2 regions of the Desulfosediminicola sp. genome follow, and region 2 is predicted to be linked to the other one. Evidence: riboswitches for the same ligand, from Rfam matches in the RefSeq annotation. Region 2 holds a riboswitch; the other holds the start of a gene.
What was found. Region 2 has a riboswitch for cobalamin ahead of thiC (phosphomethylpyrimidine synthase ThiC). Riboswitches for the same ligand answer to the same signal wherever they lie in the genome.
Positions count from the first base shown of each region.

Region 1 (16,535 bases), on a different contig from region 2:
GGATGTCATTTGTTGGGCCGACAATCATCTATGCATATATGCAGGCGATCGGGATGGTCAACGACCACGACCCAGGCTGTTATCGCAGGGAACAGGTTGCTGCCCTGGCAGGCCCAGCGCAATAAACGGGTCGCGGGTTTCCTGCCAGGCTAAAATACTGAATCAGTAATTTGCAACCCCTTCCGTGGGACTACACAGGATATCGGTGATGGTTTTGTATACATCACGCAGGTAGACGACTCCCAGCACCTTGCCTTCTGTACCAATCACCGGCATTCTGCGCATTTGTTCCACCAGCATAATGTCGGCACAGCGCATGATGGAATCGTTGAGGTTGATCACCTGAACATTCTCGGTCATGATATCCCGAACATGCAATGACCTGGCGCGTTCAGTTCTGTCAGCGCGCATTGTCTCCCAACTTGAATTATCGTCCATCAGTCCATCAAGATACATATACGAAGGGATAAGCAGTCTCAGGATGTCTGTGGTGGAGACGATACCGACCAGTTTCTGTTCACTGTCCAGCACTATGATGGCGTTGAGTGATAAGCCGTGGGAGCGTCTTGAGTGTTTCATGGTCTCGATTGCGTCGAGAACGGTCATCTCAGGAGTCAGCCAGTTATCTAACGGCTCCATTATATCTCGTACTTTCATGCAACCTCCAGATGATTTTAAAAGGTCTATCCTGTGAAGGGTGAGAGGGCAAGAATCGATAACTGCAGCAATTAATTGTTATGACAGCATGATAGCATAGGAATGGCAAGTTGATCAAATTTAATACTCAAAAATATCAGTAAAATAGAAATTATGCTACCCCCCGTCTTCTCCCTGGGTAAAACTACTGCGATGTAGTACAATGTGCTGAAAATACATTCAAACCCGATACAGCAAGCGGTTGCCCGGTTTTGTTCAGGAAAGATGGAATGGCCAGATTACAGGGATCAGCAGCGTGCCGGCCAGCACCACAAATATGTTCAGCGGGATGCCCAGCTTGAGGTAGTCCTTGAACCTGTACCCGCCGGGACCGTAGACCATCAGGTTGGTCTGGTAGCCGACAGGGGTTGCGAAACAGGCGCTGGCACCTATGCAGATTCCGATGATAAAGGGCTTTGGGTCAACCCCGATTCCAAGTGCGGTAGAGATTGCAATGGGCAGCAGTAATACGGCGGTGGCGTTGTTGCTGAGTATCTGGGTTGAGATAGAGGTGAGCAGGATCATGCCCCCCAGGACGAGGGTGGGGGACATATCCGAAAAAAGGCTGAGAAAGGCTTCGGCATAAAGCTGGCTGGTGCCGGTTTTGGCCATGGCTGCACCAAGGGCGATGGTGCCGGCAATAAGCATCAGCACATCCGCCTGCAGTGCGCGGTACGCGTCACGCATCTGCAGGCAGCCGGTGATGATCATCAGGAAGGCAGCGGTCAGGGCACAGGTCATTATGTCGGCAAAACCAAGTGTCGCGGTCACCACCATGCCTATGAAGTTCACTATCGACCAGATGGCTTTTCTCTTGTGAACAATCTCTTCGTAGACGTCTTCAATAACGATACATTCCTGATCGGAGCGAATAGTGTCGAGCTTACTTTCAGAACACCAGATTAAAATGATATCGCCGGTCTGCAGGCGAATATCATGGATTTGCCTCTCGGTAAGATGAAGGTTGCTCCGCTTAACGGCGATGATATGCACATCAGGGTCTTTGGCCAGGTCAGTGTTTGCCAGTCGCCTACCGCGCAGGGGAGAATGCGCGGAAATTATCAGCTCCACCACTATAGGCGCATCCTTTTGTGCTCCCAGCAGCAGCCCGGTTTCAGAAGAGGGCAGTTCGACCTCCTCATTATGCAGGATAGCAACCAGGTCATTGAGTGAGCTCTTCACCAGCAGGATATCATCGCCTGTAATGGTTATGGTATCTCGTCCCGGATAATAAATGTGACTTTTATTAATAACCTCGAGTACCTCAAGGTTGGGGTGCTTGTCGCGAAACAGTGTGTTGGCGGGCTTGCCCACCAGCTTACTGTCCGGGCGGATCTTGAGTTCAGCAAGGTACTGGCGATGGGAGCCGTCTTCGATATTGCAGATCGGGTTTGCCAGTTCAGGCAATACGCGTGGCGCTGCTATAAGCAAAAAGAGAATACCCATAACGGCTATGGGCGCGCCGATAATAGAGAGTTCAAACATGGTGAGCGCACCGTAGCCATATTCATTGCTGAGATCACTGATGATGATATTGGTGGAGGTACCGATAAGGGTACAGGTGCCGGCAAGAATAGAGGCGTAGGAAACCGGGATCAGGAACTTTGAAGGGCTCAGGCCAAATTCACAACACATTGCCATCACCACCGGGATGAAGAGGATAACCACCGGAGTATTATTGATAAAAGCAGAGGCGATGGCAACGGTTATCAGGATCAGGGTGAGGGCCAGCAGAGAACTCCCATTTGCGAAATGAATTACCTGTCTGCCAAGGAACTCAACGCCCCCCGTACGCATCATTCCCTTACTCACCACAAACATGGCACCAACGGTGATAACGGCGGGATTGGCGAAGCCGGCGACTGCCTCTCGAGGAGTGAGGATACCGCTGACCACCAGGGTCACCATGATACCGATAGCGGTCAGGTCCACCGAGATTTTCTCAGAGATAAGCAGGTAGAGCGTTACAATGAGTAGCGCGGTGATAATCCAGGTTTCCATACCAGGTCCTCTGAGGATGCAGGTGTACCTTTTAGCCGGCGATGTTGTCCGGTGATTTTTTATGACAGGCTATGATGTTGATGAATGAAATAATTATCATTATTTAAGTGATGTGAAGTACTCCTTTATGCGGCGCATCATTGGTGCGTGATCTTCCCTACTGAGAATTGCTTCTATGAGATAAGGACCATCTATCGTGCAGGCGTGGTGAATGGCCCGATTGAGTTGAGCCGCAGTCTGAACACGGACACCGGGACAACCCAGAGCTTCCGCATACGCGACATAATCCCAATGGGCCAGGTTGTAGTAGTCTCTGTGTTGATCGAGGGCGGCGAGCATCTTGTAATATCCATTGTTTAAAACAAGCACTATCGGTTTGTGGCCCTGGGCCACCAGGGTAGAGAGTTCACTGCCGGTCATCTGAAACGCTCCGTCGCCAACCAGCACCAGTGGCCGAAGATCAGGAGCTGCCATTGCTGCCCCCAGGGCGCCGGGAACAGCGAAACCCATTGAGGCGTAGTAGCCGGGTGCCATAAAAATATCCGCGTTGAGCTCAAGCCCTGCAAACCAGGCATCGCCGACATCAGCAAGATAGCTGAATTTCGATTGATCAATGGTTTTCAGACATTGAATCAGGGCCACGGTATTGAGCGGTGCAGATTCATCTATATCTACTGTTGCCAAAGTTTTATCTTTCACCAGATGGACTCCCGGTTTTCTGGCACTATCCGGTCTGGTGCTCGCCAGGAGTTGCATAAGCGGGGCTATGGGGAGCTGGGGATAGATGTGGTGTGATATCCGAACCTCTGAGTCGCGAATTTCGAGTATGTTCGAGGATTCGAGGTGAGCGGTCCAGAAGCCGGTATTAACGTCTGAGTAGATTACCCCTACAGAGAGAATAAGATCAGCACCTTCGAGAGTCTCACGGGCGAGTTTGCTCCCCATTTCTCCCATATAGATGCCGGCAAAATGGGGGTGGGATTCTGGGAATGCCCCTTTGCCCATTACAGAGGAGACCACAGGAAGCAGCCACGATTCGGAAATGGTGCGAACTGCATCCATCAAGGCGTGCCTGCGAATACCAACCCCGGCGTAGAGCACAGGACGCCGGGCCTTTTCAAGGGCGGCAGAAATTTCACCGGCTGCCTCAATGATCGCGGCGGTATTGACAGGTCTATCTTGATCCGGCGCGGATGGTTTAGGAGGAGTCGGTATTTCGACTGAAGTCATGTCGATGGGGATTTCAAGGTAACCGGGTCTCTTCTCAGCCAGGCAGGCGGTGAGTACGCGATCAATTTCGTCTGCTGCGGTTGCTGCTTCGTTAAGTGCTGCTGTGGCGCAGGTAACCTCTTTGAATATTCTATGCTGACTGCCATAATCTTTTACAAGGTGATGAAAAGAAGGCTCAGTTTTTCTCCCGCAGACATTAGGTGCGCCACTGATGACCACGACCGGTGAATTTTCGGCATAGGCCATGGCCATCGGGTTGATCATATTGAGGCCGCCGACGCTGTAGGTGGTGAGCACGGCACCAAAACCTTTGAGTCGGGAGTACGCATCTGCAGCAAAAACACAGCTGGGTTCATGAGTGCAGACAACTGTTTGCATGCCATAAGCAGCCTGTTCCGCGTAGAGAGGAAGGGCAAAATCACCAGGAATGCCAAAAGTACAACGAACGCCGTACTGTTCAAGGCGACTGAAAAGATAATGAGAAAGTTTCATTATTTCTCCCTGTAAGATGGAAAGGTAAAAGAGCACGTACCTTAACTATACTTCATTTTTGGCAGGCTCAAGAAATGACTTGGGGACGGTAGGAGGAGGGCAGAATAAAAAAAACGGGACATCAGGTAAAATCATGATGCCCCGTGGCGGGTGTTCAGGGTTGTCTGAGCTAGATATCCGGGTTCTTATCGTATCTCTATTCCTGCCTCGTTGGCGGCATCGGCGATATGGGAGACAAATATTTTAGCGAAGTCATCATTTGACCCGAGCCCCTGCAGTATCGGAGTTACTTCATAACCTGCCTGGACCAGGATAGATTTCCAGGAATCCTCCTCATCACCTGCCATATCGTTGACAGCATGGTCTCCGGCAACGATCATAAAGGGAACCAGGGTTACCTGTTTTTTATCTGATTCTTTCATCTGGGCGAGCACGTCTTCAACGGACGGAGATCCTTCAACAACCCCAATATACGTTTCGATGTCAGGATAGAGTTCGCGCATTTTCTTCTGGGTTTCGGTATAGATGCCAGTCGACCAGTATTTATTGCCATGGCCCATATATACCAGCATGGAGTTATTTTTCCGGGCCTGTTCAACGTTGCCGGCCAGGGTCTGAATAACCTTGTCCACATCCTCATGGTATGGGTAGATGTCGCCGGGCTTACCGAGTGCCGGACGGCCCATAACAATAGAATTAATAGGCTTCCAGCGTTCTTTCATGGTGTTGATGGAGCCCAGCGCATTGACGTATTGCTGCAGGTCGTATGACTGCTCCATATAGAAAATGTGGGTGGGTTGGACGATGATGTTGGTGTAGCCATCTTCTAACAGATCTCCAACGGTGGCGATAAAGTTCTTTACATACAGCACTTCTTCGGGGATCCCTTTGTCGAGCCACTGCTGAGGCTCTGCCTGTCGTTGTTTCCAGACCCGGCGAATAATGTTTGAGGTGAAGGTGATGCGGACCTCGGTTTCCGGATAGGCACCCCGCACTGCATCGGTGATATTGGTGATCGATTGTAAAGCGGCGGGTACGGTGCTACCGAAATGGGCAACGACTATGGCCGTCTTGGGGTTGGCATGGTTGCCGGTTTTGCCTGAAGAAAAAGCACTGGTGGAGCTGAAGAGAAGCAGCATGAGGGTAACTGCAAGATACAATGAGCGGCTGAATTTCATAAAATTCTCCTGGATTGTGGCCGGGTGTTCCGAACCTTTACGTTGATCAGAATGATCAAATGATTCGGGGATGCCCTGTATCACCACGTATCTAGGTCAATTCTCCTTGTCCACGGAAGAATCGTCTCTGTATTCCAGGCAGGTCTTCTGACTTCCGGATCAATCGTTTACTGCGTCTTCCCAACCAGGAGTGATGAAATATTGCAAACTCCATAAACGGCCAGTGACATAATTGCAGTAATTGTCCCCGGTTACAGCGGCGGGCCCGTCCCTGATTTACACAGGGTTCCCTCTTCGGCACAAAGGCACCTGAAAACAGCAACATTTTGAATGGAGAAGGCTCAAAAGTCAATATTTATTTGACAATGATTAGGAGCATTTGTGGTATGCAGACGCGGAGATGGGTGGCAGGAATTGGGCTGCCGGATGGGAAGTAAACTCCGGCAGCCTGTAATGTGTGAGGCGGGAGTACGGGAAGATACCTGTACCTTTACTCCTCAGTCAAGGCTTTGGCTGTCTGCAGGTAGTTGTACTCTGAAATGTTGATCCAGGCTCTTGCCTTGGCCATATATGCACGCTGGGACTCAAGTACTTCTTTAAAATCCGGATTTTCAGCTGCATATGAATCATACAACTCATCTGCAGCCTGTTTCATGGCCTTGAGAACAGGTGTCGGAAAGGTCTTCACCTCGATATTCGGGTATTCCGTTTTCATCTGGGCCCAGGCGTCTACGCTGCCTGCAAAATTATCGGTATACATATCGGCGGTGACCGCTTTCATGGCGGCTATCAACATGGTCTGATATGATTTGGGCAGTTTTTCAAAGGCGTCCTTGTTGATCAGAAATTGCAGCTCTGTGGCAGGTTCATGCCAGCCGGTATAGTAATATGGGGCGATCTTGTGAAAGCCCATTTTGATATCCATGGCGGGGCCAACCCACTCAAGGGCATCGATTGTGCCGCGATCAAGAGAAGTATACAGTTCACCCGGGGGGATATTGGTTACATTGACACCAAGTTTGGCAAAGACTTCACCGGCCAGCCCTGGAATACGCATTTTGAGGCCATTCAGGTCTTCAAGGGAGTTAATTTCTTTCTGGAACCAGCCACCCATCTGGACACCGGTATTGCCACCGGGAAAGCTCAGAACACCAAACTTGTCATAAGTCTTTTTCATTAATTCCATGCCACCGCCGTGGTAAAACCAGGCATTCTGCTCATTGACGTTCATGCCAAAAGGTACGGTGCAGAAGAAGACCGTGGTGATATCCTTACCTTTCCAATAATAGGAGGCGGTGTGTCCCATTTCATACTGGCCGCCTTTGGTCATATCGAGGATACCCAGAGCCGCTTTATGCTTTTCGGCCCCTTCAACACGAATGACAAAATTGCCGTCACTCATTTCTTCCACCATCTTGGCGAGATTTAATGGCGCTGTGGCAAATGGGGTGAGGGTTGAGGACCAGGTCATTGCAAGTTTCCAGCGGATTTTCTTTTCTGCCAGTGCAGATGTGGCAGGGAGGGTGCAGATGGTCAGGGCAAGACAGAAACTAAACAGACGCAGAAACACTTTCATGAGTTCTCCTCCTTTGGATGAAAGGCTTAACTTCAGTTGAAGAAGTAGCTGCTAACATACCTGAAATGAAAATGACAACGATGCTGCTGTAGTTACCTGGCAGAACCCCCAAGCCGATTGGTTCCGGCAATCGGTCGATAACTGAATATAGGTATATACCCTTTATTGGTCAGGTAAAAAAGAAAAAAAGAGGTCGTTGTATGTCAGGGAAGAGGCTTGAAGCGAGGTGGAACGGTTGAATCGGAAATGCAGAACAAAAAAGGTCAGACCATTGCGAAAATAAAGGTCGTACCAATGCGTGCAATGTGATCGGAACTCAATATCAAGGGGTTGGCCGTGGACTGTGATCTGCTGATCTTCAAATGTTTAGAGGCGAAATGGTAAAACAGTAGAATATCTAGACGAAAGGCAATGCACTGGGCGAGATGTGGTAACTTGGTATTATGGAAAACCTGGTTTCTATCTGAAATGGCGTGAAAAGTGTTGTTTCTCCCATGCTTCTCGGATAATATGTCAGCCGATTTCAGATGATATATTGTGAGTCTGTTTGCGTTGTCATATGCTCTTCTTCCTGTTCTGGTGGTGCAGCAGGTTTTGGTGATTATACTTCCAGTAATTCAACGTCGTTTTGCATGCTGCCGCCATCCATATCATCTGTTGTCAACATACGACGGTAAACGAGATCATGCTTTCAGGTTGTTTTTGCTTAGAATAAAACGGAGAGACTATGTCGACCAATTTGTATATCACGGCCACAGAAGAGCGGAGTGGGAAGTCGGCTGTTCTGCTTGGAGTGATGCAGATGTTGCTGAAATCAATTGATCGGGTTGCCTTCTTCCGTCCGGTGATTCAGGAACCAGAGCCGGGTTGGGAAGATCCGGTAATCAATCTGGTCATTGAGCACTTTGATCTGGATATTAACTACGAAGATGCCTACGGCCTCACTCTTCAGGAAGCGCAGGAGTTGAGCAACTCCGGCCAGGAGGCATTGCTTCACGACATCATCTTAAACAAATACAACGCACTCAAGGCAGAGTTTGATTTTGTTCTCTGTGACGGCACCGATTTCCGTGGCAAGGATATCGCCTTTGAATCAGCACTGAACACAAGTATTGCGGCTAACCTCGGTGCTCCGGTTTTACTCATCTGTTCAGGCAGGAAGAAAGAGACTGAAGAACTGGTACGCCTCACGCAATTGAGCCTGGATACTCTGGCCGATGAGGGTGTCGATGTGATGGCCTGCATCGTCAACAGGGCGGCGGAAGATGTGCGGGCTGAAAATTTCAGCAGAGTGAAGGCAAGAAAAGGACAAGCGAGTCTGCCGCTCTATGTCATTCCAGAGCATCATGAGCTGAGCAATCCAACTGTCGGAGACGTTAAGCGTTGGCTCGGTGCCCGTACCATGTACGGTGAAGAGGGGATGACCACCCTGGTGGAAAACTATGTGGTAGCTGCCATGCAGATCGGCAATTATCTCCAGTATATCAAGCCGGGTTCAATGATCATCACCCCGGGCGATCGAAGTGACATCATTCTCTCCACCATCGCATCCCGGCTTTCAACCACGTATCCGGACATTTCGGGAATCATACTGACAGGTGACCTGTTGCCGTCGGAGAATGTCTTGCGACTCCTGCAGGGGCTAAGCTCAACGGTACCGGTGCCGATTCTTTCCGTTGCCGGGCATACCTACCAGACCATAGAGCGTGTGGGGGAACTGTATGGTTATATCGAGCCCCACGACACCCGCAGGATAGCCACTGCCATGGGTGAGTTTACCAAACATGTCGACACCAAAGAGCTTGGCAGGAGCATCGTCACCACCAGACCGAGCAGGGTAACACCAAAAATGTTTGAGTTTGCGCTGCTCGAGAAGGCGAGCCGGAATCTGCAGCGTATAGTTTTACCGGAAGGCACCTGTGACCGAATCCTGCAGGCGGCGGATATCCTCCAGCGTCGCGGAGTCGCCAACCTGGTGCTTTTGGGTAGCGAGGAAGAGGTTCGTATGCGGGCCACGGGCTGTGGGCTGGATCTCAAATGGGTTGAAATTATAGATCCGGCGCGCTCAAGCCTGCTTGACTCATTTGTCACGGAGTACGTTGAACTTCGTAAGCATAAAGGTGTGATAGAAGAAGTGGCCCGTGACAGAATGTCTGACCCTACCTACTTTGGTACCATGATGGTGCATAAGGGGCTGGCTGATGGCATGGTATCCGGTGCCGAAAACACCACGGCACACACCATTCGGCCTGCTTTTGAATTTATCAGGACCAAGCCGGGATTTACAGTTGTTTCATCGGTCTTCATCATGTGCTTGCGAGATCGTGTTCTGGTCTATGGCGATTGTGCCGTAAATCCGAACCCGACTTCGAGGCAGCTCGCCGAAATAGCTATCAGCTCAGCGGAGACCGCCCGAATTTTCGGGGTTGAGCCACGGGTTGCCATGCTCAGTTATTCCACCGGCAGTTCAGGCAAGGGTGAAGATGTTGAGCGCATCATTGAAGCTACGGCCATTGCACGCGAGCTGATCGCTGAGCGGGGGCTGGATCTGCCTCTTGAAGGGCCGATTCAATATGACGCGGCAATAGACCCGGATGTGGCAGCCACCAAACTCCCCGGCTCTCTGGTTGCAGGCCGGGCGACAGTTTTTACCTTTCCGGATCTCAACACCGGCAACAATACATACAAAGCGGTTCAGCGCTCGGCAAACGCCGTGGCCATCGGGCCGATACTGCAGGGATTGAATAAGCCTGTTAACGATCTGTCCAGAGGATGCACCGTGGAGGATATTGTTAACACAGTAGCTATAACCGCCATTCAGGCACAAGCAGAAAAAGAGGGTTTAAAGTGAAAGTATTAGTTATCAACTCAGGGAGCTCAACTATTAAATTTCAGCTGCTGGATATGCAGGATGAGTCTGTACTGGCTGCAGGAATAGTCGAGCGAATCGGTCAGCCGATGGGACTCGTTAAGTGTGAACTCAGGCCTGACACAGATGCTGAGGAAGTCATCAAAATAGAAGCAGAAGTCGTGAACCATGAGCAGGGCATGCGTAAAGCTGTTGAACTGCTCGCCGATGCGGATAAAGGTGTTATTGCTGATTCAAGCGACATTGATGCTGTTGGGCACAGGGTTGTTCACGGTGGTGAGGAGTTCCATCAGCCGACCCTGGTAACCGATGAAGTTCTTGCTGCTATTGAAAAGTGTGTGCCCCTGGCTCCCCTGCATAACCCCGCAAACCTCGATGGTATCATGGTTGCTCGCGAACTGTTCCCCGATGCTGCCCAGGTCGCAGTTTTTGATACCGCTTTTCATCAGACCATTCCGGCGCATGCTTTCCATTATGCCCTGCCGTACGAAATGTACGAGAAGCATCGCGTACGTCGTTACGGTTTTCACGGTACCTCCCATGCCTTCGTGGCAGGAGAATGCGCCAGGTTGATGGGTAAGAAGCCGGAAGAGTTGAACATCATCACTATCCACCTCGGTAATGGCAGTTCCATGACCGCAGTTGAGAAGGGCAAGTCCATCGACACCACCCTTGGTCTGACTCCGCTTGAAGGTTTGGTAATGGGTACCCGCAGTGGTGATATCGATCCTGCGATCTTCCCTTTTCTTGCCAGGAATTGTGGTATGAATATCGATCAGATCGATGACATGCTGAACAAGGAGTCTGGCCTGATGGGGCTTTGCGGAATGAGCGATATGCGTGATATCCACGATGCCATCGATAAAGGTGACGAAAAAGCGAAGCTGGCTTTTGAAGTACAGACCTACAGAAACCGTAAATATATCGGAGCCTACATGGCAGCGCTCGGCAAGGTTGACGCCATTGTCTTTACTGCCGGTATCGGCGAGAACGATGATTTAGTTCGGGCCAAGTCCGTGGAAGGACTTGAGCCGTTCGGTATCATTCTTGATCAGAAGCAAAACGCCCAGCGCGTGAAGAAGCCGACCCTGCTCAGCACCCCCGAGAGCAAGGTGCAGATCTGGGGTATCCCTACCAATGAAGAGCTGGCAATCGCACGCCAGGCAGTCGGCATTGTCGGTAAGTAATCCTGTCGCTTGCAAAGTGATTACTAGCCCGTACCTCCTTCCGGGGTGCGGGCTTTTTTGTTAGAGGGACAGGCATGGGTTGTTCGTTAATGTTTGTGCTTCCAGCCGCCCTCTTGCTTGCTTTGACATGGCAATAATGATAATAGTGTTTCTGTTTCCAGGCGGCTATCAACCTGGGCAAAAAGAATGATCGGTTTTACAGCCTCAAGTTTTCAGGCTGCCCTGATGTACTCTTTGCACATTCCCGAGGTATCATCTTTCCAGCTATTCGATATCCGGCGAAAGCTCATAGCTTGCACTTCAGACTTCAAATAACGGAAACAATCGACAAACACGTCTAGACATCATAACGAACTCATTGCATAGTCAAGGATCGACCCATGGATAATTCTCCGATGAACCCGACTTTACAGACAATTTACTCCCGCCATTCGGTGCGCCAGTTTGAGGACACGCCGGTTGATGAGGAGACGATCAAAACCATACTCGATGCAGCCAACCAGGCTCCGTCAGCACATAATCAACAGTCCTGGCAATTTATTGTGCTACAGGGGGAAAAGAAGCAGGAACTTTCCCAGTTGGTAAGTAGAAGTGGTGCGAATTTCCCCAAACCTTCGGCTGCGATACTCCGCATGGCCGCGCGCAGTCTTGCCAATGCTCCGGTGGTAATCGCCGTAAAAAATACCGGCAGTCTCATCAGCCACGGTAGTGAGCTGTTCCAGATTGAAAAAGAACGTTCCTGGGACTTCTTTCGTACCATGGAAATCCAGAGCTCTGCCGCTGCGGTGGAAAACCTGATGCTGGCGGCCACTTCTCTGGGCCTTGGCAGTGTCTGGTTGGGAATACTGTATCTGATCAAAGCCGAAGTCCTGGACTTCCTCGGTGAAGAGCAAGGTGAATTCATGGCGGTGATACCGGTTGGTTACCCAAAGAAGGAAGTTGGGGGGCCGAAGAAGAAATCGCTGGAGTATGTTCTCAAAGAGTTGAAGTAGCCTGTATTCCACGCCTTGGCCGGCTCACCAGGTGATCAACTCTAGGGGGGTAAACCCCGGTGTCAGAGATACGGAGTTGCCGGGTGAAGCCGGGATTATTTATAATTGCCGGTGACAACTACAGGGTAGTCTCGCTTGAAAAAGAGCGTTTACCTTCGATAATACGATATCATTTTTTTAAACAATCTGATATTGTGTGATAATCTAATGCGGCTATGTAGCTGTATTCCTCGCCAGTTTTCCTGAATTCCCTGTTCCGGGGCACATGAATTTCCAATGCGTATATTGCACCAATCATGTCGATGTGTTCGGTAAAGGGCGGGGAACAGACTCTTTTATATAACAGAACATTTTTATCAGATGCGGAGGCACAAATGTGGAAGAATATTGAGGCCGCACCGGCGGACTCCATTCTTGGCCTGACAGAGGCGTTCAAGAACGACTCCAATCCGGCTAAGGTAAATCTTGGGGTTGGTGTGTATAAGGATGACGCAGGAAACACCCCGATATTGGGCAGTGTTAAGGCTGCTGAGAGAATTCTGGTGGAGAAAGAGACCACCAAGAGTTATCTGCCGATCTCCGGCGATCCGGGGTATGGTGCCGCTGTGCAGAAATTGCTTTTCGGCGAAAACAGCGAAGTTATAACCTCCGGCCGGGCAGCGACGGTCCATGCACCTGGTGGTACCGGTGCACTTCGGGTCGGAGCTGAGTTGCTGAAGAAGTTCAAGAAACAGGCCAAAGTCTGGATCAGCAAACCGACCTGGGCAAATCACAAGGGTATCTTCAGTGCGGCAGGTTTTGAGCTCGCTGAATACGCCTATTATGATGCGGGCACTATGAGCCTCGATTTTGATGGCATGCTGGCAAGTCTTGAAACCGTTCCAGCGGGAGATGTGGTGTTGCTGCATGCCTGCTGCCATAACCCGAGCGGTGTGGATCTGAATGAGGAGCAGTGGAGCAAGGTTGTCGCTCTGGGCAAGGAGAAGGGCTGGGTTCCTTTTCTGGACTTCGCATACCAGGGTTTCGGCGCGGGCGTTGAGGCTGACCGCTATGCAGTGGAGCAGTTTGCAGCGGCTGGCGTAGACTTTTTCGTGGCAAGTTCCTTTTCCAAGAATTTTGGCTTGTACAACGAGCGTACCGGTGCCTTGACCCTGATCAGCCCGACCAAGGAAGAGTCTCAGGTTGCCATGAGCCATCTGAAGAGCACTGTTCGGGTCATCTACTCCAACCCGCCTGCCCACGGTGGTCTGGTTGCGGCAACTATCCTTGCTGATTCAGCTCTTTATGACCAGTGGATTGGTGAACTCGATGAGATGCGTGACCGCATCGTTGCCATGCGCAGCGCACTGGTGGAAGGTCTTGCCGCCCGTGGAGTTGAGCGTGATTTTTCCTTTATCAAGGAGCAACGCGGTATGTTCTCCTTCAGTGGCCTGAGTGACGATATCGTCAGCTGGCTTCGCGATAATAAAGCGATTTACGTAGTGGGCGGCGGCAGAATCAACCTTGCCGGTCTCACCACTGGCAACATCGATTACGTCTGTGATTCCATTGCAGAAGCATTGAAGAAGTAATATTTCTCCAGTCCTTCGTAGAGCCATTTTACAAAGGGCTGTGCTTGGAAATGCAAAAGGCCGGTTGGAGTTGACTCCAACCGGCCTTTTGGTGTTTTAAGACATCACAAGCCGTTTGAGTGATATTGGCCAGAAGCCTGTCGGACTCAGCCCGGCAGATTCCTAGGCGAGTTCCTGCTCGGTCCGGGAAATAATCTCTGCCTGGTGCTCGCTATCGAGGTCGGTAAAGTAATCGCTGTAACCGGCGACGCGCACCAGCAGGTTGCGGTACTCGTCAGGATGCTGCTGGGCTTTTTTCAGGGTAGCGGTGTCGACCACGTTGAACTGGATGTGATGACCACCCAGGGCAAAGTAGGTACGCACCAGCCCACAGAGCTGTTTGAGATCCTGTTCGGTCTTCAGCACCGAGGGCAGGAAGCGCTGGTTCAGCAGGGTTCCACCTGATTTCACCTGGTCCATCTTGCTGAGCGATTTGATAACTGCCGTAGGGCCGTTTCTGTCGGCTCCCTGGGAAGGGGATGTTCCATCAGAGAGCGGTAGCTGGGCGAGGCGACCATTGGCGCTGGCGCCGAGCATCTTGCCGAAATAGACATGGCAGGTGGTGGACAGCATGTTCAGGTGGTAGACGGTTCCCTTGGTGTTGGGTTTGCCATCAATTGCCTCAAAGAGGCTGTCATAAACGCGCTGCATGATGCTGTCAGCCCGTTCATCATCATTGCCGAAGAATGGCGTCTTATTCCAGAGTTTAAGGCGCAGTGGCTCACTGCCTGCAAAATTGTTTTCCAGTGCGGTCTGTAATTCAGCCATTCCGATCACCTTGGACTCAAAGACGTGGGTCTTGATGGCTGACAAGCTGTCGGTGACGGTGCCTATTCCGCAGCACTGGATGTAGTTGGTGTTATAGCGGGGCCCACCGTTGTAGTAATCCCTGCCCTTTTCAATGCAGTCCCGGATAACCACAGATAGAAACGGCGCCGGAGAGTAGCGGGCATACATGCGTTCGATGTAATTGTTGACCTTGATTTTCAGGTTGACCACATGCTCGAGCTGTTTGTTGAACGCCTCGTACAATTCGTCAAATGAGGTAAAGCCGGTGGCTTCGCCGGTTTCCAGGCCGACTTTCTTGCCGGTCAGCGGGTCGACACCGTTGTTCAGGGTGATTTCAAGAATCTTGGGCACGTTGAGGTAGCCGGTGAGAATATAGGCTTCTTTACCGAAGGCGCCGGTTTCAACGCAGCCGCTGGTCCCGCCTTCCCGGGCATCTTCAAAAGTTTTTCCCACCCGCACCTGCTCCATGACCACCATGTCAGTGTTAAATACCGAAGGGTAGCCGTAACCTTTTCTGATGACCCCGGCTGCCGCCTGCAGAAACCGCTCGGGGGTTTTGACGCTCACATGCACGCTTGGCTGAGGCTGGAGCAGATGCAGTTCGTCTGCGACCTCAAGAGCAATGAAAGACACCTCCGAGCTGCCGTCGGTACCGTCTTTTTTCAGACCGCCAAGATTAACCTGGGTAAAGTCGTTGTACGTTCCACTCTCTTTAGCGGTTACACCTACTTTAGGTGGCGCGGTGTGGTTGTTGACTTTGATCCAGAGACAACTGATGAGCTCTTTGGCCCTCTCGCGGTCGATGGTGCCCGCCTGAATTTCACGCTGGTAATAGGGCTGAAGATGCTGGTCGATGTGGCCGGGGCTCATGGCATCCCAGCCATTGAGTTCGGTGATTGTGCCTAAATGGACGAACCAGTACATCTGCAGGGCTTCGTGAAAGGTATCCGGTTTGTTGGCAGGAACTTTGCGGCAGATTCTGGCAATTTCCAGGAGTTCTTCCTGGCGGGCGGTAACTGTTGTCTCCGCTGCGAGTTGCTCGGCATAGGCAGCGTGGCGTTCGGCAAAGATGATTGCGGCATCACAACTGATGGCCATGGCCTGGAGTTGTTCCCGTTTATCTGCGGCTTCCGGGTCGTTTTCGAAATCAAGTCTGTCGATCCGATCCTGAATGCGTGTCTTGAAATCGTTCAGGCCGTTTTCATAGATTATTCCGTCGAGAACGGTGTGGCCCGGTGCCCGTTGCTCCATGAATTCTGTAAAGAGACCGGCCTCATAGGCATTTCGCCATTCTTCGGGGATTTCACTGAAAATCCGGTCACGCATGGATCTGCCCTGCCAGTAGGGGATGACTTTTTCCTCGTAAAGCGCAATATCAGCAGCATCAACCCGGTAGTTGGTCATGGTGCGGTCGTTCAGGGTGCGCAGGTCTTCCGCCGTGTGGCAGGTCAGTTCGGGGAAGGTGGGAACAGCCTTGGGTTCGGGGCCGCGCTCGCCGACCAGTAATTCATCGTCTCCGATGAAAATAGTTTTGTTCTCACAGAGATATTTGAAGTTGAGGGCGCGAAGTACAGGTAACGAATATTTACCACTGTTTTCCTGGTAGAATTCTGTTTCGAGCAGGGCGCGCTCAATGGAAATTGACGGTTTGGTTTCAAAGCTTAACTTGCGCAGGCGGGTAATTCTTTCATTCATCTTTCTATCCTCCTAAATGGACATCAAGTCCATAATTCTGCAGGGTGTTTTTTACTCGGGCGAGGGTGAGCGTGTCGGGGACGTTACTTTCTGCGGCGTGATAGCTGTTGCCGAGTTTTAGATATTTGCTGCTGGCGAAATGGTGATAGGCAAGCAGGTCAACCCGACGAATGCGACCAAGGCTTGCAATAAATTCTGCGGTGGCTCGTATGTTTTCGTC
Region 1 is NZ_JBLXGE010000001.1:139,893-156,427, reverse strand. Features, by position in the region: gene ACN5NT_RS00685 (DNA-3-methyladenine glycosylase I) at 1-125, shown strand, start outside; gene ACN5NT_RS00680 (HPP family protein) at 163-657, opposite strand; gene ACN5NT_RS00675 (SLC13 family permease) at 913-2,697, opposite strand; gene ACN5NT_RS00670 (alpha-keto acid decarboxylase family protein) at 2,797-4,419, opposite strand; gene ACN5NT_RS00665 (sirohydrochlorin cobaltochelatase) at 4,605-5,597, opposite strand; cobalamin riboswitch at 5,717-5,925, opposite strand; gene ACN5NT_RS00660 (TRAP transporter substrate-binding protein) at 6,088-7,173, opposite strand; gene pta (phosphate acetyltransferase) at 7,901-10,024, shown strand; gene ACN5NT_RS00650 (acetate kinase) at 10,021-11,229, shown strand; gene ACN5NT_RS00645 (nitroreductase family protein) at 11,610-12,221, shown strand; gene ACN5NT_RS00640 (aromatic amino acid transaminase) at 12,596-13,792, shown strand; gene hypD (trans-4-hydroxy-L-proline dehydratase) at 13,955-16,315, opposite strand; gene ACN5NT_RS00630 (glycyl-radical enzyme activating protein) at 16,320-16,535, opposite strand, start outside.
Region 1: linked by a shared signal. The riboswitch ahead of ACN5NT_RS00665 (sirohydrochlorin cobaltochelatase) and the one ahead of thiC (phosphomethylpyrimidine synthase ThiC) in region 2 are both predicted to bind cobalamin.

Region 2 (16,535 bases):
GAGTTTCTCCCTGAAAGAAATGACCAAGCTGGCCAACTCAGAAATAGCCATATTCCTTCGGAAAAATAGTGTCGAGGAAGTGCCCAAAACCCTTGAACCGGCCTACTCATAGCTGCATCGGCCTTATTTTTTACAGTTCCGGAGCTTATACTTCTTAAGCCAGACACGGTGCCATCGTTTTCAGGCCAGATAAAATTTCTGCTGTCCTTCCAGGGCACAAGTGGTAAGCTAATTACAGATGTTGCTTAAAATAAACCATTTGTTTGTTTTGTAACTTGCATGGCATCATGAAAACTTTACACGTCAATGTCAGGGGTCGGGTGCAGGGCGTATTCTATCGAGATTATTCTAAACGCCAGGCAGATTTACTGAATATCAGAGGCTGGATACGCAACATGCCTGACGGCTCCGTAGAAGCAGTCATCTCCGGCAATGATTCAGACGTGGATCAAATGATCGAATGGTTTCAAATGGGCTCCCCACTCTCCCACGTCACCTCCGTTCATGCCGAAGAGGTGTTCTACACTGAAGATCTGAACAACTTTGAAATCCGTTATTACAGGTAAAGTGTGCTACTCGACATTTCCCATTTCAATCTCTGGGTCAGAACCGAAACATCCGATGGTAAACGGATAGATTCCCAGCTTCTGCACGACATCAATCTGCAGATAGCGAAAAATCAGACCCTAGCCTTAGTAGGGGAATCTGGTTCCGGAAAATCCGTTACAGCTCTGTCTGTTTTACGCCTGCTCGAAGAAAGTTCCACCATCCGCACTCAAGGATCAATTCTCTTTGAGAATTCGAATATCCTCAAGCTTCCGCCGCCGGAAATACGATCCATACGAGGCAATAAGGTTGCCATGATTTTCCAGGAACCGATGACCTCGCTCAACCCGGTTTACACCATTGGCAATCAGATGATTGAACCGCTCCAGCTCCATAGGGGTATGAACCAGATAGATGCGGAGCGGGAGGCAATTCAGCTACTCGGCAGGACAGGCATAACTGACCCGGAGACCCGGATGAGAAGCTACCCTCATCAGCTCTCCGGGGGGCAGCGACAACGGATTATGATCGCCATGGCTCTTGCCTGCCGACCACAACTGCTCATTGCCGATGAACCTACTACTGCGCTCGATGTAACGGTTCAGGCCCAAATTCTGGCTCTCATCAAGGATCTGCAGAGGGAATTTGAGATGTCAGTGCTGCTCATAACTCACGATCTCTCGCTGGTAGAAAAAGTCGCTGATACACTGGCGATAATGAAAGATGGCAGGATAGTCGAGTCAGGCAAATGCAGCCGGATTCTCACTCAGCCCGAGCATCCATACACCAGGCACCTTCTCTCATCGGTACCATCGGACCAGCCAGGGCCAAAACCCATTAGTCCCCCAATCCTTGAAACCCGCGATTTAAGCTGTACATTCAGCATCAACGTTGGTTGGGTTAATCTCTTTAAACGTAAAAAACGTATCATCCGTGCAGTAGACAAAATCACCTTCACCCTGCATAAAGGAACCACCTGCGGTATAGTCGGAGAGTCCGGTTCCGGCAAAACGACCTTAGCCATGGCTATCCTGAAACTTGTCAAAAGCACCGGCATAATAGATTTTGATGCAGTTGATCTGCAACAGCTGTCAAACAGGGAGATGCGAACGAAGCGTAGCGACATTCAGATAGTCTTTCAAGACCCGTATTCCTCCCTCTCCCCCCGCCTGACCGTATATCAGATACTTGAGGAGGGTCTTGTTATACATTTCCCCGAAAGCGATCGGGAAGATCGAATCAACAGGGTTTACGAGGCGCTCGAAGAAGTTGGTCTCGAACCGGAAATGGCCCATCGGTATCCCCATGAATTTTCTGGTGGCCAACGCCAGCGTATCGCCATTGCCCGGGTAGTCATATTAAAACCACGGCTACTCATTCTGGATGAACCCACCTCTGCTCTTGACGTCACCATCCAGGCCCAGATCATAGAGCTACTGAAAACCCTGCAGTCGAGATACAATATGAGTTACATTTTCATATCCCACGATTTGCGGGTTATCCGGTCGATCTCAGATTATATTGTGGTTATGCAGAACGGGCAAATGGTCGAATCGGGGCCGGCTCATAAGGTTTTTACCGCACCGGAAAAAGAATATACCAAAACACTTTTCTCGGCAGCCCTGGAAGCTCCTGCTCCTGCTCCTGCTGCCAGCTAAAGTCCACCAGAAGCCAGTCAGGCAAGCTACACCTGACTGGCCTGTACAGAATCACTCTGCAGCCTATTCGGCCTCGCCATCCACCTTCCTGGTGCAGCGATCTCCACGAATATCATCCTTGAAGAGGGAGTAGCCCCTCTCCATGGCGCAGAAATCTCCACACATTGTACAGGTTTTCTCGTTTTCCGGCGTTCTGCTTCTACGGATCTCTTCTGCCTGCTCCGGGAACATCAACAGCTTGAAATGCTCTTCCCAATCTGAATCCCGCCGGGCCTTGGCAACTCGTTTTTCCTGTTCCCTTCGTTCTGGGTATTTTGCAATATCTCCAATGCGTGCAGCGAGCCGAGTGGCCCTGATGCCCTCGCGCACATCCTGCTCATTCGGTAAGGCCAGATGTTCGGCAGGAGTTATATAGCAGATCAGGTCGGCACCATGTCGAGCCGAATTAGCCGCACCAATGGCTGCGGTAATATGATCATACCCTGCGCCCGAATCAGCAGGCAGCGGACCAAGTACATAGTATGGTGCACCTCCGCTCATCGCTTTTTCGAGCATAATGTTGCCCTCTATTTCGTCTAGCGGTACATGGCCAGGACCTTCAACCATCATTTGACAGCCCATCTCCCGCCCCAGTTCTGCCAGTTCACAGTTTATGATCATCTCGGCCATCTGAGCACGGTCATGGCTATCGTGGATTGCTCCTGCTCTGATACCGTTGCCCAGTGACAATACCGCATCATATTTCTTCATCAATGCGCAAACTCTGTCAAACTGTTCGTATAACGGGTTTTCTTTCTGGTGATATTCCATCCAGGAGACCATAAACGTACCTCCCTTCGATACCAACCCACCATATCTGAACCCCTGTTTTCGGAGTCGTTCGATAGAGAATCGATTGATACCACAGTGGATAGCCATAAAGGAGATACCGTCCTGCAACTGACGCTCTATCAGTTCAAAAAGGAACTCACTGTCGAGTTTATTCGGGTTACGATATTTTTTAGCAGCTTCTGCAAATGCCTGGTAGAGAGGCACGTTGCCGACCGGCAGGTTGCACTCGGCAAGCACTGCTCTTCGAATTGCATCAAGATCGCCGCCGGTTGAAAGCTCCATAAGGGTATCAGCTTTTTCTTCCTCCGCTGCTTTTGCCTTTTTTATCTCGAGATCAACAGAGGCGATATCAGATGAAGTCCCTATAGAGGCGTTGACCTTGGTACGTAAGCCCTTGCCTATGGCAACTACCTTCTGCTCCGGTCGATTCGGATTGCATGGCATGACAATGTGGCCATATGCCAGGCCTTGGCGAATTGCCGCTTCATCCACGCCCTCATCTTGTGCAGCCTGCTTCATCTGCGGGGTTACAATACCTTCCCGCGCTAGTTCCAACTGGGTTTTCATATCCGCTCCTTAACGTTATTCATTGCGGTATACATCGCTCGCGGGCATAAAAAAAGTCCGTGCAATGGCATACGCCACTACACGGACTTTTCTTGAGCAATAAAGTCGTTATCTCATCCAGGCAGGTCTTCTGACTCGCGAATCATCCTCCGGCTGCGCCTTCCCGCCCCACCTCTCACAAAGAGTGGTATGACAGTGGCATTGTGCAGCCATCGTCCCCGCATACAGCGCCGGCCCAACGTTACGGATTCTCACCGTATTCCCTTTTCACTCCCCTTGCTGAAAAAATTGAAGAGGAAGCACCTGAATAAGCCGATACGTTATGATTTATCAATAAGCTAGAACAATTACATAAACTTGTAAAGGATACTCTATCATTTAGGGTTGAGGATTGAGATGACGGGACTCTTACGATGAGTTACTATCTTTAGGTTAGATGGCTTTGCGTAGCTGTCTCTTTAGCTGGTCCGCCATGACAGAATTTCAAAAACGTGCGCTGCAAAAATAGCAGCACCAATGAGATAAATTACACTTAGAATATGTTTCCCCAGGATTTTCTCAGCTCTGTTCCTCACTCACCGGGTGTTTACCTGATGCTCGACAGCAAATCTGCTGTGCTCTACGTCGGCAAGGCAAAGGATCTGTTCAAACGTCTCGCATCATATGCCAGACATAATGGTTCTGATTACAATAAGACCACCATTATGCTCAAGTTCGTTTCCTCGGTCGACACCATCATTACCAGAACAGAGAAAGAAGCTCTGATCCTTGAAGCCTCACTGATAAAAAAGCATAAACCCAAATACAACATCATTCTCAGGGACGATAAAAATTACCCTTTTATCAAAGTTACTGCTGACGAGGAGTGGCCACGCGTCATGATGGCCCGTAGGAGGAGAAAAGATAAAGCCCGATATTTTGGCCCGTACAGCTCTTCATCCGATATGTGGTCAACTTTGAAGCTGATATCTTCACTCTTTCCGTTGAGAAAATGTAAAGGTGGCACCTTGAGGCCCAGAAAACGACCTTGCCTCAATCACCAAATGGGCAAATGTCTTGCCCCTTGCGCGGGCTACGCAGATGCCAGGCATTACCAGCAAAACGTTGAAAACGTTATCATGCTGCTTGAGGGACGTAATAAAGATCTGATCAAAAAGCTGACCGAAAAAATGGAGTTTGCTGCAGAAGCACTGAATTTTGAAGAGGCAGCATCATTACGCGACCAGCTTAAAGCTTTGAACCGAACCCTGGAAAAACAAGTCGTAGCCAGCCAACAGAAAAATAATCGAGACGTCTTTGGATTCACCAGGAAAGGTGCCGCTGTAGCTGTCGCCATCCTCTTTATCAGGGACGGACTGATAAGTGGTAGCCGGAACTTCTTTCTTGAAGAACCCTACGGAGAAGATAGTCGAATTCTCGCCCAGGTAGTCAATCTCTTTTACGATCAGGATTCATATCTGCCCAAAGAGATCCTTCTGCCCTTTGAACCCGATGATCTTCAGCTTATCAATGAAAAACTGACAGATCTGAGAGGGACAAATATTCAGATGTCTGTTCCACAACGCGGTGACAGAGTTAAGCTGCTCAATATGGCTCAGGCTAACAGTGATCAAGTATTTGCCACTAAAGAGAAAAAGGAAAAATCCTGGGAGAGCCTTGCCCGAACGATTCAACAAAAACTTCAGCTGCAACGTTCGCCCGAACGCGTAGAATGCCTGGATATTTCAAATACCAGTGGAAAACTTGCCGTAGGTTCGCTGGTCTGCTATGAACAGGGAGAGCCGTCCAAACCCAATTTTCGACACTATTCAATCAAGACCATTGACGGACCGAACGACTACGGCATGATGCGAGAAGTCCTGCAACGCAGGCTCAGTCGAGGAATTGAGGAAGAGAATCTGCCGGATCTTTTTGTTGTGGATGGTGGTAAAGGTCAGCTGAGTATGGCCCTTGCTGTTGCTGACGAACTTGGCATACGTGACCAACTCGATTGGATTGGTATCGCCAAAGAACGCGAAGACGAAGGCGAAAAGCTCTATAAACCCGGCAGGAAGAATCCAATAATACTGCCAGCCCATAACCCTGTTTTGCTCTACATGATGCGAATCCGAGATGAATCTCATCGCTTTGGAGTCACTTTTCACCGCAGGATCAGGAATAAGACGAGTTTTCTTTCAGAGCTTGACCAGATACCCGGTATTGGTCACGAGAGGAAAAAATCACTTCTCAAGAACTTTGGGAGCTTAAAACGGATACGCGAAGCCACACCTGAAGATCTGACCCAGGTCGACGGAATCGGCAACGACCTCGCCAGACAGATATACGATCATCTCAATAAGTAGATGATCGTTATCCTATCATTTTATTTATCGTGCTAATTTCAGAGCATCAAGCTGGGTTTGATTATTTACATAATCATACACCCTGAGACTATTCGATGTTGCTGGTCCTAAAGGGGTTGACCAGATCTCGTAGGTCACGCCTTCTTTTAAAATAATGCTACCACCGGAACTCACTCTGCCGGTAAAGTTCTGTCCGTATGGTAAAGTAGTCGATGTTCGAATAGTTATGCGTTCTCCGCAATGGGTAATAGTGGCGGAAACCGATTGTGACCCATAATTTTTAAGATCGAGCACCCCTTGCCACTGTCCTGCTAAACTTGGGCCTATCAGACCATCCTCGCATTCTGACTGGCTTGAAGTACCTCCTCCCCCGCCACCATCATCACTGCTACTGCTACCGCCCGCACCGATCGCCAGAGCTCCGAGACCTATAGCTGCGGCTCCACCAAGAACTATCCACTTGGTTTTGCCACTGCCACTCTTACTTTCCTTAGGCTCGGCCGGTTGATATCTTTTAGCCGACTTATCAGTAACCTCATTTTCTACATCAACCTTACCATTTTTATCGTCCGCAATTGCAGTCGCAGGCAAAGGCTTTACCAGACAAGTTATTAAAAAAATACAGGAAAACGCAATATAGAGAATAGTGTTCACCACCTCGTGAATTCTTTGTCGAGAAATTTTGAACATGCACTCCCTCCTTTTCGCCCACGAATAGCGTTCAACACACAAAGTTTCTTCCCGGAACAGCCTTCATCTCACACAAGAAATAATACACCATCCACGTGTTAGATCTGAAATGGTTTCTGTGAAATTCGTCGAGATTTATCTGAATTTTCAGGTATTGCAGAAAGAACTGACGATCATCTACATAGGTAACTGTTGATGGGAACAGCAAAAGAGATGTAAAGAATCCTGGAAATAAAAAAAATGGAAAAAATCACCTATTTTTCGCTTACTCCAGTACACCACGCGGAAAAATCTTCATCACTGATACCCTCTTCACGATAACAACCTGGGTGATAGTAGGGATCTCCCTGGTAAAGCATCTCTCCCCACAACTTCTGGAATATTTTTTGTTCTCTCTGCCACGCCACCTGCATTTTTTGCTCTAATTGAAGCAGCGGCTGGTAATCCCATAATGCCCTGCAATATGGTGTATATATGTTAATAAGACCTTTGGAACGCAGGATAAAAGACAAGTCCATGCCCATGAAAAGGTACGGGAAGCTGGCAGCTGAAAAACCTCCTGCCCTTTCAAACACTTCTTTTCTCACCAGGCACATCTCAAACGGGACTGCAGTGACTTCCTGGGCGAGGTTCAATCCATTCAGATGAATCGAACAGTTTAGAAGAAACCACCAGTAATAAAGTACAGATTCCGAACGTACGTCAGGTACCCGTGAAATATCAAGCATGGATTCAGCAGACTCGAGCCTGCCGGTGACCAACCCGATTTCTTCGTTTTGTCCGTACTCCAACAGCTGCTGAATCCAGTTCGTATCTTTCGGAGCAACATTGCTTGATAAAAATATCAGATATTTGCCGGATGCTTGTTTAGCTGCGCGATTGAGTAGCTCAGCTTTTCCCGGGGAATCATGATTGGGGAGATATGTACACCGATCTGATTCAGCCTCGATCTTCAGATATTGTTCTCCTAATCTTGAGTTACATGCTCCAGAAGTAAAGAGTAGCTCGGCATTATCATAGCCATCGGTAATTTGATCTAGAGTTGCCAGTCGATCTTCTGGATGCTGAACTCCATCTTCAGGATATAAAATGATAGAGACCGATGGAGTAGCCACAAGCTTTCTGCGCGGTTGGTAATAAAAGTTCCAGTCAGCATGCTCTACCTTCGCTTCAATGCCTGAACGCAAAAAAGCCCTTTGCACTGCCAACTTTCCGGCCTCTGCCGCATATGGTTTTTGGCAGTGATTAATATTTGTCGATGTATCAGAAACCCGCCAGTGATAGACAACCTCAGGAATGTGCACCACAAGCTTTGCCTGTTCAGTAACTTTTAAGGCAAGGTCAAAATCCTGTGCTCCATCCATTGCCTTGTCACAGCCACCACACAGTTCAAAAAGACCACGCTGAATCACCAGAAAATGGGTTATATAATTATGCCCTAAAAGCAACTCCCTGTTATAGCCGGGCTTATAAAAAGCAGATAGGTGATCACCTGACTCATTCACAAGGTTTTCATCCGTATAGAGAACATCTCCGCCCGTATTGGATATCGCCTTGACAACGTGATAAAGACAATCTCTTCTCAATTCGTCATCATTATCTAAGAAACCAATATAATCTCCTGATGCCATACTCGCTGCAGTATTGGTCGTCTCTGCGATCCCTCTGTTTTTCAGGTGACAGACCACAGTTATCCTTCCATCCAAACGTGCCCAATCCACCAGGGTCTGCTGAACGTGTTCTTCTGTACTGCGGTCGTCACAAATACACAGTTGCCAGTGCGGGTACGCCTGATAAAGGACAGAACGGATGCAGAGGTTGAGCTGTTCCTGAGTGGGATTATAGACAGGCAGGATAATACTAATAAGAGGCTTACATTCAAGATCTGCCACACGCTGATCGGTATACTTGAACTCGAAAACACCTTTTTTCAAGTAGTGTTCCAATAGACTTTTGTGCTGCTCCTGCCTGCGACAGATAGCGGCCCTGTAAAATTCAGGGTCAAAAAACGGTGAGGGACGTCTGTAATCAAGTTTTTCTTTTTTCTGATAATGCTGAAAAGGCTCAGACAGAGATTTTTTACAATCGGGGTTCTGCTCCTGGTAATAGCGTGAGTCAAATACAGGAAGAGGGCTTTTTCCATCCGGTAACCCGCGGACAATGTAATGCTGCCAAAGAAGTTTCTTCTGTTTCGGCAAAAACGGATGTCGATCATGGTAACAATCTGCGTCAAAGTAATCCGGAGGACTGTTTCTCTTTTGATCTTCCTGCTCAAGAAAGTAGGAAATTGGATTGAACCCTTTACTTCTTAGATAGAAATACTTTCGTTCGAACTTTCGCTCCAAAAATAGAGGAGAAGGAAGAAAATCACGTTTCCACCCGATCTTCAGATAGTGGGTCAAGGGGTTGATATTCCCCTTGATAGCTCTCCCATACCGTTCAATATAGAAATTGCTATCAAAGTAGTTGTTGGGATTTTTGCCTTCCCTCCATCCAGTTTCGAGATAGTCGACGAGAGGGTTGACCTGTTCTTCGGCGCCGTCTAAATACTTTCTACAATAGCAATGACTGTCAAAAAAAAGACTTGGCCTTCTTCTTTCACGCCAACCATGGTCAAAATAGTGCCACATCAGATCCCATCGCCGAGCTTTGAGATCAGGATTGCTGGCCAGATAATACCTGCTGTCGAAAAGCCTTGAAAACAAGAGTTTTCGATACGAGGTGTTAGAACATGTGAAAACGTAATGCCGTATCCGTCTTAGTATCATTTTCATAATACTCCCTCCGCAACCCACTCCGGCATCAACTTCTGACTCCTCATCCAGTGTAAGCACACAAGCAGTGCCTCTTGCTGATAAACTGTATTTATAGGCTTATATCATCAGTGTTTCATTCTGGTTATGTGACCTACTTAAACTTCTCAATAATAGCAGACACACCAAACGAATGCACCATTTGGATGATAGGTTGCTTCAATTAGGCATATCCCCAGTAGCTTCATATTTAACTCGGATATGACAGTTCCTGGTCAATAGGCTCTTGTTTCAAGTATGATTTTTTCAAAAAAACCGGCACACACCAAACTTGGTGTGCTTTTTATGAGGATATTTTGTGAGCATGAAGACCAACCATCAGGCTTAAGGGACTTGCAAGCAATGGGAGTTTCAACTCTTTGGTCAAAATGCTCAGCAGACAGAGGTGATCTTGCAACAATAAAGTGGAACCCTAGTTAAGCCGTTTTGTCCCTATCCCACCACTCCTGCTCAAAAAGAGCTGGTGCTTTGTAACCGTTCGTCGAGTGCTTCCTCTGACGATTAAAATAGACCTCTATATAGTTGAACAGTGAATGCTCGGCTTCCAATTTGTCGCGAAATTTCACATGATGAGTCAGCTGTGTCTTCAAAGAGGCAAAGAAGGATTCAGCGACTGCATTATCCCAACAATTTCCCTTGCGACTCATGCTTTGAATATATCCATTCTGTGTTAGTACAGCTCTGAAACTGGAACTTGCATACTGAATGCCACGATCACTATGGATCATCAAACCTGGTGCAGGCCTGCGCCTCATTATTGCTTTTTTAAGTGCATATATTGCAGATTTACTCTCCAGGGATTCGCTCAGATCCCAGCCAACAATCGCGCGAGAAAATAGATCAATAAACACTGTGAGATAATGCCATTTTGCACCGACCTTGATGTAGGTGATATCGCTCACCCAGGTGGTGTTCGGTGCTGAAACTGAGAAATTACGATCAAGCAGATTCGGCGCTACAGGTTGCTTATGTTTTGAATCGGTTGTTACTACGAATTTCTTTGTTGTTTTGCACCTCAACCCCATTTCTTTCATTAATCGCGCAACGCGAGGCCGACTAACGCTGGAAAATTCACGCTCATCTCGCAAGTCAGCGGTAACAAGCGGGCTGCCGACCATGCCTTTATGAACGCTAAAGATCTCCTTCACGCGCTCTTTAATCCGTATATTTTCTCGTTTTCGCTTGGAGATAGGAGCTTTCTCCCAACGATAGAAACCACTCGGGGTAACTTCTAAAGCCTGGCACATCTTCTTCACCGGAAATGCTGAGCGGTTCTTTTCAATAAATCTATATTTCATTTCGGTGCTCTGCTGAAGATGGCCACAGCTTTTTTTAGGATATCTCGTTCCATCTCGGCATCCTTGAGCTTTTTCTCCAGGTCCCTGATTTTCTTTTCCTGCTCAGTCAGAGCCTCACGACCGTTCCCAGGGAAAGCTAGTTCTTCTTTGGCTCGAAACTCACGCCTCCACTTGTAGAGAAGGTCTTTAGAGATACCGAGACTGTCGGCTACATCTTGCACTGACCTGCCGGGATCATCGGTCAGCTGAACTGCATTGCGCTTGAAATCTGGATCGTATCTTCTTCTTTGAACACTCATATCTTCCTCCTGCCAATCTCTTTAATATTGGCTTATCTGAGTGTCCACTCTTTTATAGCAGGATCATTTCATCTTTATGTTGTTACTCCCCACTCTTTAGAGCTGAGCGTTAGTGTATATTTTTATTAGTACAAAGCTAAGGGAAACAATACACCAGGATACTGAAAGTACCAAAAAAGGCCTGAAAGAAATTCAATTCTTTCAGGCCTTTTGGGGTCAATGGGTAACAGAACAATCGTATCAGATCGATAGATCTATAAATCTACATACCTTACTCGTCAAAATCGATCTTCAGGATCTTGTCGCCAGGCTGCAATGCCGCCCCGTTCTTGGCGGTAATGACGGTAACGATACCGTCGATTTCGCTGACCAGAGGAGTCTGCATCTTCATCGCCTCCATGATGGCGACCTTGTCTCCACGTTTCACCTGATCACCCTCAGCGACAGTAACCTCAACAAGGTTGCCGGCAAATCCAGCGCGCACATCACCCGCCATGGCCAGATCCATGATCTCCTCTTTGCTGAGCTGTATGCGGGCTGCAGCTTCGCTACCGTTTCGCTCAGGCTGGAAGGTATACACCATAGGATGATGGTCAACGTTCATATAGACCGCAGTCTCCCCGGTATCCACCGTTGGGGATGGACCAATCTCAACGATGTGCTCTTTACCTACCAGGTCAGTAAAGTAAAGGGTGTCACCAACTTCAAAACCACCCTGACGGTAAAAGATAGATGGCGGCAGCACATAGGCCATGCCGTACTCTTCTTCAAACTTGAAAAAATCCACCGCGTCGACGGGATGCTGCAGATAGAGTACCAGCTGCCGATCAGTGGGTTCTTTGCCAATTTTTTCATGCAGAGCCGCCTTCTCCTCGGCAAGATCGATGTCGGCAATTGTATCCACACCACCTTCACTGGCGAGCTGCTCTTTCCAATCTTCACCAAGGACCTTCTCGTAAATCCACTCTGCCGGCTGGTAGAAAGGAAACGGACCATACTTGCCGAGCAGCAGGTTCTTCAGGTCGCCGGATGGATTGCCGTAACGCTCTCCGCCAAGCACGTTGGATACCGCAGTGGTCCAGAGAATCTGGGAACCCGGAGTAACCGACCAGAAATTGCCGAGATCTTTTTGAACTCTGGGCAGCTCCTTATGCAGTATCTCAGGCATCTCTTTCAGGAATCCACCCTTCACAGCCTGCTCGAGGCTTGAGCCCATGGCACCACCAGGCAGTTTATGGATCTGCACTGTCGGCTGAAAACCTTTGATCTGAGATTCAAACTGCTGATAATGCTGACGCTCGTCACGGATGATATCAGAGGTGGCAATCACCGCCTCTTCATCAATACCTACAGGATCAAAGCCATGCTCTTTCAACACCTGAATAACTGTCAGTACCGGTGGCGGGCCGTAAAAACCGGTAAAAGCTGCGTCGGCCGCATCGATAATGGTCACACCTTTAATCACCGCCTCGGCAATTCGTCCCACATCATTACCATCGGTATTGTGACCGTGATAATGCAGAACCAGATCAGGAAAACGCTGTTTGATCGCATCCACCAGCTCTCCGATCCTTCTTGGGGTGCCAAGACCACCATGATTCTTGATACAGAGCACTGCCTCCGGCCCGGTAACATCCAGTATTTCCTGTACTTTATTCAGGTAAAATGCATTGGTATGCTCATCACCGGTCGAAAAACACAAACACGGCTCACTGATTTTACCTGCAAGAGCAACCTCTTCCAGCACTGCCTGCATATTGGGTACGTGGTTGAGGAAGTCAAACACGCGCCAGACATCCACGTACTTGGCAAATTCCCGCACAGTAAAACGAATTACATTCTGTGGATATGGCCGATAACCAAAGAGGTTCACACCCCGACAAAGGGTCTGAAACATAGTGTTCGGCATCTTCTCCCGCAACAGCTCCAGCTTGGTAAATGGATTTACCTGTTTTTTAAGCATATCCACATGGACGGAAGCGCCACCGGTGATTTCCAGTGAATAATATCCCGCCTTATCCCGCTGCTCCGCCGCCAGTAAATCGGTGTGCAGGAGAATGCGATTTTTGAAATCGGACTGAGAGATGTCACGGGCGGTATTGGTTATGTAATAGCTCTTGGCCGCACGAAGTTTTTTCAGCACCTCGCCCGCCGATGTTCCCTGAATAATTCTTTCCATGATTATTTTAAATCCTCACGTTTTTTAATGATCAGCGAAATCAAGATACGGAAAATTACGATGCAAACGGATTCTCACCACGGTGATGAATCTCTGCGATCAGTTTGGCGAGCTTGCCGGCTTCCCCCACCTCTTCTTCATAGTGGAAAAGATGCGGGTGGGTATCGAGATATGAGGTATTGAAGTCTCCCTTTATGAAATCCGGTTCATCAACAACATTCAAGTAAAACGGAATGGTGGTCTTCGGTCCGACAATGGCAAAGTTTTTGAGACAACGCTTCATACGCTCAACGGTTTCATCCCAGGTGAAACCATGCACTGTCATCTTCACCAGCAGTGAATCGTAAACCTCTGGAATTTCATAGCCCTGATAGACAAAACCGTCGAGGCGAACCCCGAATCCACCTGTGGAACGGTAGACGCTCACTTTCTTGCCGCCCTCAGGCATAAAGTTGTTTTTCGGATCTTCGGCGTTGATGCGCACCTCGATGGCATGGCCGCGAATCTGCACATCTTCCTGCCCGAAAGAGAGTTCGTAGCCAAAAGCAAGCTTTATCTGGTTCCTTACTATATCAATACCAGTAACCATCTCGGTTACAGTATGCTCAACCTGGATTCGGGTATTGATCTCCATGAAATAGTAGTTGAAATCCTTGTCGATCAGAAACTCAACGGTACCAGCGTTGAGGTAGTTTGCAGCTTTGGCAGCTTTGACAGCAGTCTGGCAGATCTTTTCAAGCAACTCAGGGTTGCCCACACGTGAGGGAGCAATTTCGATCAGCTTCTGGTTACGACGCTGGATAGAACAGTCGCGGGTGCCAAGGTGCAAAGTCTTACCAGCCTTATCGGCCAGGATCTGAACCTCGACATGCTTCGGATTAATCACAACCTTCTCAAGATAAACTGAGTCGTCATTGAACGCAGCCAGCGCTTCAGAACGCGCCACAGGAATCTGCTCAATTAACTGGAACTCATTTTCAATCAGCCGGATTCCCCTGCCGCCACCGCCGGATGTCGCCTTCAGCATAACCGGATACCCATACCTGGTTCCAAACGCCTTCGCCTCCTGGACACCGGCATCACCATGGGAGAGGTTTTCAGTACCGGGAACCATCGGAATGCCGGCATCAGCCATGATCTGACGGGCAATGACTTTATTGCCCAGATCGGAAATCACTTTCGATGACGGACCAATAAAGACAATACCCTCTGCTTCACAGGCTTTGGCAAATTCCGGGTTTTCCGCAAGAAAGCCATAGCCTGGATGAATCGCATCAGCTCCTGTCCTCTTGGCTGCCTGGATCACCTTGGCAATATCGAGATAATCTTTTCTGGGACCATCTCCCAGCAGCACAGCTTCATCAGCCAGACGGATATGCCTGGAACGTTCATCAGGTTTTTCAAATACCGCGACAGCGGTGCAGTCCAACTCCTGGATCGCACGAATCAGTCGAATGGCAATTTCCCCTCGATTGGCAACAAGAATTTTTTTCTTCAAAGCATTTCCCGAGTGTAATTGGATGATTAGGAGACTGAAACTACTAGCCTGCAGAACGACAGCAGAGAGAATCTGCTGCGGGCGAAAGTAATGCGCCTAATACGCTGCTGTTACCTGGATAAAATTCTGTGAAAACAGCCTAGAGTTCAGGATTACAATACGACAGGAATGCACCCGCAGCTAATACAGGACTCCACAAGTGCATTATACTGATTTGTTTCAACGCTAGCAAAAAACGTCTATTACCCGTTATTCACGTCCGCAGCAGGACCTGCAACCCAGTACCGGTAGCGTACTTCAACACCCTCAGGGACATAAATTACCACTGGCAGACGACTGTTGTAGCGAATCATGAACGGTTCACCACCGATAGGAATAAAACGCTCTGTTTTTTCTGCGTTCGGATCAACAGCCATCAGCGTACCGGCCATCGGCCCGAACTCTTTGACCAGGTAACGGGTATAACCCCACCCCTGAATGGTCTCGCTCTCTATTTTACCACCAAAAAAGTATTTATTCTGGGTATCTACTTGGACGGTTTTGCCTACAATAAGCTCCACGCGGTAGTGGGATTCATTTTCTTGTGCGGGAAGGTTCAAAACATAGCGGACCAGCCCTTCTTCAGCCTCGGGAAAGGCTTTCATGTTGTCCGCCGCGTGAAGCGCAGACGTTGATAATAACAAAGCTAATATACTCGTCAATAAAAAAAATTTCATTTTCATGCTCTCACCTCATGCGCCTGCGGAGGATGAGGGCTCCGGAAAATCGACCATCAACTTCTGCCTGCGCTCTTTATTAGTGTTATGATTTTTCCGAACTCATCAATAAATTCAGATAATTGTGCCTCATTGACTATAAGCGGCGGATCAATCCGTAATGTAGAACCTCGATTACCGATGATATACCCCTTGACTATAAGACTGTTGTAAATTTTGTCTGCCAGACCTTCATCAACCAGATCAATAGCAAACATCAAACCCCTTCCACGAACAGCCCGTACAATCTGTCCATCGACAAGTGATTGTAACTGCGCAAGGAACAGGAATCCTTTTTTCTCTGCTTCGGCAATAAGATCACGTTCTGTAATCTCAGCCACAACCTGGCCGGCAATAGCAGCACCAAGCGGGTCATTCTATGTGACTGCGAGTACTTAAAAGGCTTTCGGGTCAACTCCCGTGCCACTTCGCCACTGAACAGAGCAGCACTAACTGGATAACCGTTCCCTATCCCCTTACCAAGCGCAATCATATCCGGCACCAGCTTGTAATGCTGGTAACCATACCAGCGGCCGGTACGGCCTACCCCGGTCGTCACCTCATTGACGATTATCCGTCCCCCATTCTGCCGCACTTTATCTACTATATTCCGCACCAGCGGTTCAGGAGGAAAGCGGACAAAACCGGAGGAACTGCCCGGCTCGAAAATAAAATCCGAAACCTCAACCGGTATATCACCAAGTGACGGACAGTCAGTATCGCATGTGTCGTTTTTTTTGCACTGCCGGCAATAACTCCAGTCAAACAGGTACCAGTCCCGGCTTCGATCTGTGGCGGAGCTGTATGCACCAAGATAGGCGTCGTGGAAGGTCATCGATACTTTCCTGCCGGTCAGGTGACGCGCAACCTGCCGTGCCACTTCTATGGCCTCACTCCCCGAACAGAGAAAAAGACATTTTCCATCTTCCAGGCCACAAGTGTCAAGTAGTTTTCCGGCTGATTTTCCGATCACACTGCTGGTGTAACAAAACCCCGCGTGCATGATCGAATCAAGCTGGTCTTTTGCCGCTTCGATAATTTTCCTGTTACCGTGGCCGA
Region 2 is NZ_JBLXGE010000003.1:448,560-465,094, forward strand. Features, by position in the region: gene ACN5NT_RS07440 (GGDEF domain-containing protein) at 1-112, shown strand, start outside; gene ACN5NT_RS07445 (acylphosphatase) at 288-566, shown strand; gene ACN5NT_RS07450 (ABC transporter ATP-binding protein) at 570-2,204, shown strand; gene thiC (phosphomethylpyrimidine synthase ThiC) at 2,268-3,602, opposite strand; cobalamin riboswitch at 3,705-3,924, opposite strand; gene uvrC (excinuclease ABC subunit UvrC) at 4,142-5,944, shown strand; gene ACN5NT_RS07465 (hypothetical protein) at 5,969-6,634, opposite strand; gene ACN5NT_RS07470 (glycosyltransferase) at 6,889-9,408, opposite strand; partial or broken gene ACN5NT_RS07475 (IS3 family transposase) at 9,864-11,044, opposite strand; gene ACN5NT_RS07480 (biotin/lipoyl-containing protein) at 11,316-13,223, opposite strand; gene ACN5NT_RS07485 (acetyl-CoA carboxylase biotin carboxylase subunit) at 13,279-14,721, opposite strand; gene ACN5NT_RS07490 (ecotin family protein) at 14,964-15,437, opposite strand; gene ACN5NT_RS07495 (aminotransferase class III-fold pyridoxal phosphate-dependent enzyme) at 15,494-15,808, opposite strand; gene ACN5NT_RS07500 (aminotransferase class III-fold pyridoxal phosphate-dependent enzyme) at 15,694-16,535, opposite strand, start outside.